DNA from 3 places in the Succiniclasticum sp. genome. Region 1 is predicted to be linked to each of the others. Evidence: riboswitches for the same ligand, from Rfam matches in the RefSeq annotation. Region 1 holds a riboswitch; each other region holds the start of a gene.
The links. A riboswitch is a leader RNA that binds a small molecule or an ion and turns the genes downstream of it on or off. The one in region 1 is predicted to bind cobalamin.
Positions count from the first base shown of each region.

Region 2: linked by a shared signal. The riboswitch ahead of ACZOWY_RS02325 (methylmalonyl-CoA mutase family protein) and the one ahead of ACZOWY_RS08680 (TonB-dependent receptor) in region 1 are both predicted to bind cobalamin.
Region 3: linked by a shared signal. The riboswitch ahead of ACZOWY_RS01495 (hypothetical protein) and the one ahead of ACZOWY_RS08680 (TonB-dependent receptor) in region 1 are both predicted to bind cobalamin.

Region 1 covers NZ_DBMCWA010000013.1:86,454-89,740, reverse strand. The annotation lists gene ACZOWY_RS08680 (TonB-dependent receptor) at 1-1,870, opposite strand, end outside; cobalamin riboswitch at 2,044-2,205, opposite strand; gene ACZOWY_RS08675 (class I SAM-dependent methyltransferase) at 2,224-3,057, opposite strand.
Region 2 covers NZ_DBMCWA010000003.1:15,187-18,473, reverse strand. The annotation lists gene ACZOWY_RS02325 (methylmalonyl-CoA mutase family protein) at 1-2,120, opposite strand, end outside; gene ACZOWY_RS02320 (hypothetical protein) at 2,443-2,583, opposite strand; cobalamin riboswitch at 2,542-2,722, opposite strand; gene ACZOWY_RS02315 (ABC transporter substrate-binding protein) at 3,104-3,287, shown strand, end outside.
Region 3 covers NZ_DBMCWA010000002.1:54,472-57,758, forward strand. The annotation lists gene ACZOWY_RS01490 (glycosyltransferase family 2 protein) at 1-766, shown strand, start outside; cobalamin riboswitch at 1,039-1,204, shown strand; gene ACZOWY_RS01495 (hypothetical protein) at 1,614-1,886, shown strand.

The DNA.
Region 1 (3,287 bases):
CGTTGACAAATTTCCCGTCATTGGTGCCGCCGGCTGTTTTACGCCGTTCATTATCTAAATACATTATGCCGCCGGTATATGTCCACTTGTCATGCGGTTTTCCGTTAAAGGTTAATTCAGCGCCGCGGAACCGTTCACGTCCATCAATAGCTCTGCGATACATACCACCGCCCAAATCAGTATCAATAATACTTTGTTGGTCAATATCAAAAATACTGAAAGTCGTCAGTGTCTTTCCGCTCTTTATCTTAACGCCGATTTCATTCTGTTTACTGGTAGAAGGATCAAGAGTATCACCGTTATTTACATATTTTGTACCCGAAACTACAGCACCTCTTGAGAATGCTTCCGTGTGACCAGCATAAATGGCTATGTTTTCCGTGGGCTGATAAGTTACGCCGTAAGTCGGAAGAATATTATTGTTTTTAATCTTCTGTCCGTTTACTTCGTTTTTGAAGTTTTCATGCTTTCTGGAAGCAGCTATAGAAACATTCCACTTCTTGCCGATTTTCATGGAATCGCCGATGGTAATACCTGTATTGACCTCGTCCCACTGCAATGTAGGTGTACGAAGCTCCGGAATTTCAAAACCAGCCAGGTAAGCTACGCCGTTATATAAATCGCCGCCTATTGTTCCTTTGGCGCTGTTATGGGTATTATTCCAGTATTTCGCATAGGAACGGTCAAAGGACAGAGACACATTGTGATCTATAATGCCCGTCTTAAATTTTCCTCTTATTCCTGTCTGAATGTAGGTGTTGTTTCCTTCTTCAGCCTGTGCGTTGGATACATTGGAGCTGTCAAATTTTCCAAACTCGTTAAATTTTAACGCTGACGATGAATTATATTTGTAGCCCGTACGATAATGATGACCCGCATTCACAAACCAATCCAGATTTTTCCCGATCTTCTGATCATGATTAATCGTAAACATCCATCCACGCATATATTTTACAGTTCCGTCAAAATCATAATTGTTTTTGGAATTCGGCGATTCAGGCAGAAGATCACTCTTTCCATTATATGTGAACCAGCGCTGTCCGTGATATACTCTTTTATCCCAATGACCCAGGAAAATATTGGTGTTGCTCTTTTCACTGCGGTGATCAAGATTTACAAAAATATTTCTTTCTTTATCCTTTGCTTTTCTGGATGAAAGTTCGCCATCCAAATATTCGCCATTGATACGGACGCCCCATTCTTTGTTTTTGCCAAAGCGGCGGCCTACATCAATATATTCACCAAAGTTTCCGCGACCGGTAAATGTCTGGGTATAACGGGTAATGGGAGTATCTTTGGCACGCTTGGTCACAACGTTAATCGTACCGGGAGCCGGTGTGGCACCGCTGTTGGTGCCGTTGTTAGACATGCTTACACCGTTAACGCCTGCGTTAGGGCCGGAGGTGATATCAATACGTTCAATAAAATGGGAACGGGGTTCAGCGAACTGGTAGAACAGGCTGGGAATCCCATTCAGCATCATATGGTTGCCGTTCATGTTAATCCCGCGCATGGAAAAATCGGAATACATGGGAGACGTAGAACTGGTCCGGATAGACGGATTGTTGATCAGTACACTCTGCAACGGTCCTGCCGGGTTCACGAAAGTCTCCACCGCTTTTTGCGTCATGCTCATTTCCGAATAGGGTATTTCCATCAGGCTTTTATTTCCGAAAACACCCATCTTTGCTGTTTCATTCACTATACCGCCGGGAAGTTCCACAACATTTCCTTCCGCTTCAACAATAATCGTCGGCAAATCGAATGAATGTGTTTTTTCGGCATGAGCAACCGCTCCGCCATACAACACCGGCATAATGATTCCGCAAATCAGAGCGGCCATCAACATGCCTTTAGAACGTTTTTTCATAGTGTCTTCCTCCTATTAATATTATTGCACACCTTTCCTGCAGCCAGTCTTGCATGATCCTGCCCTACTCAGCGGAACAACCTTATTCCCGGTAAACAAAAACGCCCTTTTGTAAGCAACAAAAAGGCGTAGATTCTCTCTGTCTCCCGCCATTTCGTCACTCGCAAAATGTTTATATTCCGGTCAATACGGCATACCTGCTGGCTTAACATTCAATCGTTTCAGATGGGTTTCGATTCCAATCCGCCAGAATAATGTTTACAGCTGCGGGACAGCACAGGCTTTTCACCTGTTGGCATTTTAAGCATTACTGCACCGTAAAAAAATATTAGATTTAAAAAACTGTCAGTTCTTCAGCGTTCTTTTATATACGAAATAATTTGTACTACCCGTTTCGAATCATAAGCAAAGCCATTTTTTTCTTCTATTACATTCTGCATGAATTTTTCCGAAAGCTGATCATTAAAATTCAAAAAAGATAGTTCTCCCAGATCATTCTTCATCTCTGCTTCCACTTCGGAAAAATCATTATACCTTTTCCTTCTGGTATAGGTTATATATTCTACATTTGCATTAATACCCATATCCCAAAGCATCATCGGCACAAGGATATAATCGTTGTTAAACCGGTAGGAAAGTCCCAGATCCCTGTACAACTCATACATCTGCGGTCGCAATAAGGTCCTGACAATAACAAAACCCTTTCTTCCATAAGCAGAAATTTTTGAAAGAACCTGCCTCATATAGCAGACCCTGTACAAAGAATTGACCGCAAGGACAAAGTCCGCCGGATAATCTTCCGCAAAATCTTCCCATTTAGAGCAAATCATACGGATGTTTTCACGTTTCTCCTGCTTCATGCTTATTGCTAGTTGCTCCAGCATGGCCGGTGAAAAATCCAAAGCAAGGATTTCTTTTGAATACTTAGAAAGAGGTATGGAAAAATTACCTGATCCGCAACCTACATCAATAATCTTCCGGCCTTCGCCAAAGACTCCTTTCAACTTGTCCTGCAAGATTAAAGAGTCCCTGTACAGATTATATTGTTTGGAATATGTGGGCGCCAGTTTTTCCCAAAAATCCAATTCCACCTTGTCGTCAAATTTACGACCCGATTTACGTTCTGCATCCCATCCCTGGTCTTTTTGCCACAAATCATCCAAATTTACCGCATTTAACTGATACATATACAAACTCCCTGCTTCCTTTGGTATAACTCTAATCAATATAGCCGCTATAAAGTCAAGCGTATTTTTTTGATATTTATTTACCGTATCTTTGTTTTTCAGGGGAAAAACAGATTTATTTCCTATAAATTTAAAGAAAACAATCTTCTATTGTCTTTGCAGGAAAAAAAGTTTATAATTAATATAAACTATTAAGCCGTCAAAATTAATTAAAAATTATTTCTATTAAA
Region 2 (3,287 bases), on a different contig from region 1:
ATATCTTTGGCAGGAGCGCCGGCCAGGAACAGTTTCATGGTCGGGTTAGCAGCCTTCAGCAACGGAGCCATGCCCGGTACGTCTTCCGGATAGGTAGCGTCGGTGGAGCAGATAACTGCGCAGTCATACGGAGTGCCTGCTTCGTCGATGCCGGCCTTGAGGGCAGCCGCAGCTTTTTCCCAACGGGAATTGGGTTTGCCTTCGTCGTCCTGGAAGCCGTTATTCAGATGCACGTTGAATTCGCCAACCTGCAGGAAGCTGGTGGAGAAGTCAGCGCGGGCTTTATGCTGCGGAATCGGGCCCATGTTAGCCAGGAACACTTCCACATTCTTGCCGGTCTTGGCAATATAGGCTTCGGTATCTTTGCGCAGGGCTTCGAACCGTTCGGTCCAATGATGTTCCGCAATCGGTTCTACGGTTACGTCGCAGCAGCAGCCGCAAGCTTCTTTTGCAGCCGCTTTGGCAACCTGACCAATCGTGGCGCCGGCAGCAAATGCTTCCGCTTCCGCGTCAACCAGAACGTCCGCAGCAGCAGCCTTAACAGCAGCCAGTTTTGCTTCCGCTTCTTTTGCATCAACGTCAGCTTCATATTTTTCAACTGCAGCAGCCAGGATCTTTTTGATTTCTTCGGTATTTTCCGGACGGGGATCCAGCGGTTCTTCCGTCATATTCGGATACATATTAACGCCGACTGCGCGGTCTTTACGCAGTTCCAGCGCTTTGAAGCGGGCAGCCAGGACATCAGCGATGCCTTTCTGGATACTGCCGTCTTTCAGGGCAGCGATAACGCCGCCAGCTGCTTCTACTTCCTGGAATTTAGCCCAAATCTTTTCGGTGATCTGCTTGGTCAGCGCTTCTACTGCCCAGGAGCCGCCGGCCTGATCGATAGGCGCCTGCATGCCGAATTCTTCCTGCAGCATGATATGGATGTTACGGGCAATACGGCGGGAGAAGGTGTCGCCTTTGCGGATCAGTTCGTCAAAAGGTTCATTTTCAAAGGTGTTAACACCGCCAACTACGCTGGAGAACGACTGGGTGCAGTTACGCAGCATGTTAACATAGGGGTCGATTACCGTCTTAGTGAAGGTTGCCGGGCGACCATGCACGAAGGAAGCACGGTCTGCTTCTTCCGCGCCGAATTCCTTCATGATGTTGGCCCAGATCTGACGGGCTGCACGCAGTTTTGCGATTTCCATGAAGAAGTTGGCACCCTGGTTGAATTCGAAGGCAATCGCCTGGGAAATGTCATGGATATCCAGACCGCGTTTCATCATCTGGCGTACATATTCAACCGCTACCGCATAGGTATAGGCAACTTCCTGAACGCTTTCCGCTCCGCCCAGGGAGAATACGGTGCTGCGAACCAGGATGGTGCGCAGGCCGGGAGCGTTTTTCTTCGCCCATTTGATTACGCCTGCCATCTGATCATACAGAGCATCCAGGCTTTCAGCCGTCTTGCCGTTCTTTACCAGCTCGCCGATGGGGTCGGCACCGATAATACCATGCAGCTTTTCAATCTTCTTGCCGGCAGCTTTCAGCGCGGCTACGGTCATAGCCAGCAGACGGGCAGAACCTTCCCCTGTATATAACATATAGGGAATCTTTTCCAGATCTAGCCCATCCAGCATGGTATGCATGTCCTCCAGCGTGGTCAGGCTTACGCCTTTATCGCCGGGTTTTTCAGCATCTTTTACGTCCACGCCTGCCAGGGTAGCACTGTCAACCCGTACGTGATAAACCGTGCTGCCTTTGGAAATTTCAAATTTCAGCAGTTCATTGTTTTCCTGCGGTTCGGTGAGATCGCATGCCTGCGCAATGCCCCAGGGTTCATGAACATACCCATTCACCGTGCTGCCGCGCAGGAAATCGCCCATGCCAGGATAATCATCCGTAGGCAGGATGTCTTTCCATTTACGCAGAGTGTAAATGGGATCGAAGGTAATGCCTTCATAGTTTTTGGTGTACATCATCTTGTCAAAAGGCTTGCCTTTTAACAGTTCGTTACAGGCCGCCACCCATTCTTCCGGCGTGGGGACTGTAAACTCATCAAACGGAACATCCGGGTAAGACGCGTTTTGTTCGGACTTACGCAGAAGTTCTTCCAACTCCTTGTCAGTCATCGGCTTGGATTTGGACTGCTCGATGTTGGTTTCTTCAGCCATAAACAATTTACCTCCTCATATAGAATAGTGATTCTCCTTCCGGGAAATGCGCCCGGTCGCTGAATCTATGTAAAACCACCCGTCGCCGGATGGATATTACCGCATAAAAAAACAAGCTCGTGTGAGAGTGATCACTGCCGCTGCCCCGATTCCCCTCTTTTACCTTCAGACCCGTGCGGGTAACAAAGTGTCCGGCTCTGTTACCCCGCACGTAAATTCGGAAGGTTTGAGAATGGCAAATCATTATATGACGGTTGTCCAGGCCGTAATATAAACTGAATTAAAAAACGTCTTTTCGTTTATGAAAAGACGGTTTGAAGGCAGCTGCCAGCCGGTTACCGGCCACGCAGTCATCTCCTCCCCGTCGCTCGCGGGTTAAGAAATGGGTTCCATACAGGCAGTTCTTCTGACTTGGATTCATCACTCGCTTCGCCTTCCCAAAACCTTGGTTTCAGTGACACGCTTGAAGCTCGCTCCCCCTTACAGCGGCGGGACCGCGCCGGACTTGCACCGGACTTCTCTGTTGGGCCCTTGCGGGCACCTGTATTTATTGTTGTATTAAATTTTAACTTACCCTTCACCGGAAAACTGTCTGACTCTCTTTCAACCATCACAGTTTCTCAGCTCATTATTATAATAATAATTATTATTAAGAATGTCAAGCTATTTATTAATTTTTGTCAAAAGATTATTAATTTTACTTGCTATCAATAACTGGTATCGTTAGCAGGTTGTTTTGCATATGGCAGACCTGATCATTAAAATATATTATACTTTTTTTGTTTTAACTATTGTGGAAATACATACTTTTTGATAAAATTGTTCTGATAAATCAGTAATTATAAATCAGTAATTATTTTGTTTTACGAATTATATTATATAAGGATATTATATAATTCATTAATCTACTCTCACAATCCTACGGAAAAGGAGTCTGTGTAATGAAAAGAAAATTGAGAACTGTTTGCGCCTTATCTCTTGCCGGCCTATTGCTTTTCTCCCTCAGTGGCTGCGGCAGCGAAAAGAAAGAATCACTGAAGCCCGGTACGCAGAAACTGACGGTTTACTGGGGTGCTTTAGAAGATTTCATGGCCGCAGATGTGGCTGCCTTTGAAAAGGAAACGG
Region 3 (3,287 bases), on a different contig from region 1:
CTGGGTATCCGGCATGTTTTCCATTTCTTTCTGGATCGTAAACCACATCTGGCATCTGGCAAAATATAACATCGGTCTGTCCTGCGTGTTAGGGGGCACCGGCATGTGCATCGATACCAGACTGCTGAAGCAGTACGGCTGGGGCGCTACCTGCCTGACCGAAGACATGGAGTTCACCATGAAGGCCCTGATGGAAAACATTCCTACTACCTGGGCCCATGACGCAGTCATCTATGATGAAAAACCTCTGACCTTCAAAGCGGCCTGGAACCAGCGCAAACGTTGGGCGCAGGGTCATTTTGACGTAGCCAACCGTTACATCCCGAAAATGTTGTGGAAGGGGATTACCGAGCACAACATCGTGGTGCTGGACGGTATGATCAATCTGGTACAGCCGTATTTCCTGCTGCTGTCCACCTTCTTTGTCATCTGCACGTACATTTACAATCTGGTTCCTTTCTACACAAACGTATTGTATGAAGTGCTTCCCATCCAGGTTTGGCAGATCATCGGCGTAGGGCAGTACATCTTCCCGGTCGCGGTGCTCTGGAAGATTCGCGCTTCCTTTAAATCCTGGCTGTATCTTCTGGCATATCCCATCTTCATTTACAGCTGGATCCCCATCGTGATGCTCGGTTTCCTGCATCGGAACGAACACGAATGGTGCCACACTTTACACACCCGCAGCATCAGCTTCGACGATGTGATCATCCCGGATGACGTGGTAAACGTAGGCCCGAAGCAGGTCGCGTTTAAGAAAAAATAATGGAGTTTCCGTATAATCTTTAATTAAAACCAAAACTATCCGGCGCAAACTGAAACGTTTTCCCCTTTTCTGAAAACAGAAGGGGAATTTTTTTTTGTGTTTTTTTGGTTTACCAATTGGCTATTAAAATCACATTTTTGAAACCGCAGGCAAAAATAATAAAAAAGGCGCTTGACAATTTATACAGGATTAAGTAGAATTAAGAATATAAAGCTAATTAATATTAATTTCTAATTAATGTTTAATTACGTTTTGCTTTATGTACCTTGTCAAATACACAGAGGGGTAATAGAGGCCGCAAGGCCAAGTGGGGAATCCGGTGGGAATCCGGAACTGCTACCGCAACTGTATGGGGAGTTTTGTTATCGCAGTCCTCTCACAAAGGGATAACAGAATGATGAACTCAGCCAGAGTGCCACCTATTATCGACTACCCTGAAACCTTGCGAGTACAAGCTGGGGTATATCTGATTCGGAAGGACTGTCGCAGTGTAACTGTATGACATGCTTTTGGAGCAGTGTGTTTCGTATTGACAAAAACGGGACTCATTGTCTTTGTATCGGAAATGACAGGCGATATGTGTGTCCTTTTCACGTACCGTCTTGTTAAGTATACCCAAATTCGCATATTACTGTTAACTACCGGTTCTTCTTAATCAACAGAGGAATCGGTTTTTTGTTTTTCTGATACTGGTTATACCTGCCAGCCGGTACTTAAAAGGAGGGATGCCTGTGAGCGTGAGCCAGGGTGGAATGAAAACTGTATGATGAAAAGCTTCGTTGTGAAACGGCTAATTGAAGCCGGTTAATGTTAAAGTTATGGCGTTTAAAGTAAAGGAGGACTAAACATGGCTACTGCTACAAAATTTGTCTTTGGTGTTGTTAATTCTGCTTATACGAAAGGCGCAATCGGAACCTGCCTGTCCAACGGGACACAGAAAACGGTGGCTCTGAAAAAATATGGTGGATCAAGTAATGATTTTGGTGGAGACCCTCATGTATTGGCACTGAATACGAACTTAACGGTTAACTCTTTTGGTACTATTCCTGCAGGAACGGTACAAACAGTTCTTCGGCCTCATCTGACACGTGAAGAAATCGAGGCCATGCGCAAAGAGTAAAAATCTTTAGTTATTGATAAAACTTTTATAATAGGGGATATCGTTGGCAAGGTAACTTGTCAACGATATCCTAAATAATTATTTTAAGAAGGGGAAAAATATGAAACGCCACTACTCAAAAAGGAAATATTTTTATAATCTTGAAAAAAGAATAAAACATTTCCTTCGGGCAGGATGTATTATACCAATCTGTTTTATTACAGCTGTTCCCTATGTACATGCCGAAACATTAACCGAAACGAAAGGAAATGCCAGCTATTACATGGAACCAGGGGATATACCTTATGCTAAAGACATGTACAGGTTGAGCTATAATAAAAGTTATAATGTCCTCAAATCCGCAGATGCAGATTTGTTAAAAGTATTAGATTACAATCCGGAATATTCATTGAATCCCATATATGGCGGTAAAGATTTTACATATGGTATTGATTATGCGTATGATTTATCAGATAGTACTGATGACGATTTACCTAATTCTGTGGTAGCAAGATATTATAATCCTGACAAGCAAAAAAATGAATATAAAGTACTGGTTATCCAAAGCAACTCGGGTCCTCTTTGGAATAAAAATCTTGCAAATGAGTATATATTTCATAACCCGGTTTATGCACAGGAGTTATATCGGTTGATACACGAAGAAGATACGGAAGGCATCAGCACATATATGAAAAAATATTTGCCAAAATATTATGTGGTTTCGCTGTCACAAGAAGAATTAAATCGTGCCAATGATTTGATGAATAGTTGGGATCCTAACCGCTGGTATGGCGAAGAAAATGATTTTACAGATTATATGAATGAACACCCAGAAAAATATTCAGAACTTGATGTTGTGCATTCATTGCAGGATTCTGGTTCGAGCATTCAAATTGGCGATGTTCAAAAGACATATAATTCCAAACAAGTTATGGATAATGAACATTGGGCACCAATGGACAGAACTATATGCGTAACTGGAGGAGAACGAGCACCTTTTGAAAATCAAGAAGAATATTCGGTTAATACATACTGGTTTGTAAAAAACGGCATATTAACACCTGGAACTTCTTACGATGAAGATTTTTCTCAATGGGGAGATGATTTTAGTGGTGAAACGTCATTATTTTATGAAAGCACAACGGATAAACAACCTATCATGGATGAATCCAAAACAGCTATAACAATAGGAAATCTTACTACCGGCAAAAACAGTGTGATTAATATGAGTTGGGCCAATACAAATCCTGTAACTGGTAATACGGGCTTTAATTCTATTGGATATAATGCTTTTCGTTCTGATGTTATGACCGATAGTGATGGGAACAATTCAGACATAATGACCCAGGTAGCCAGAACAATGATTATTGATAAAGCAAGTTTAGGGGAAGGGACAACTTTTCGTTTAGGCGGTTATAGTAG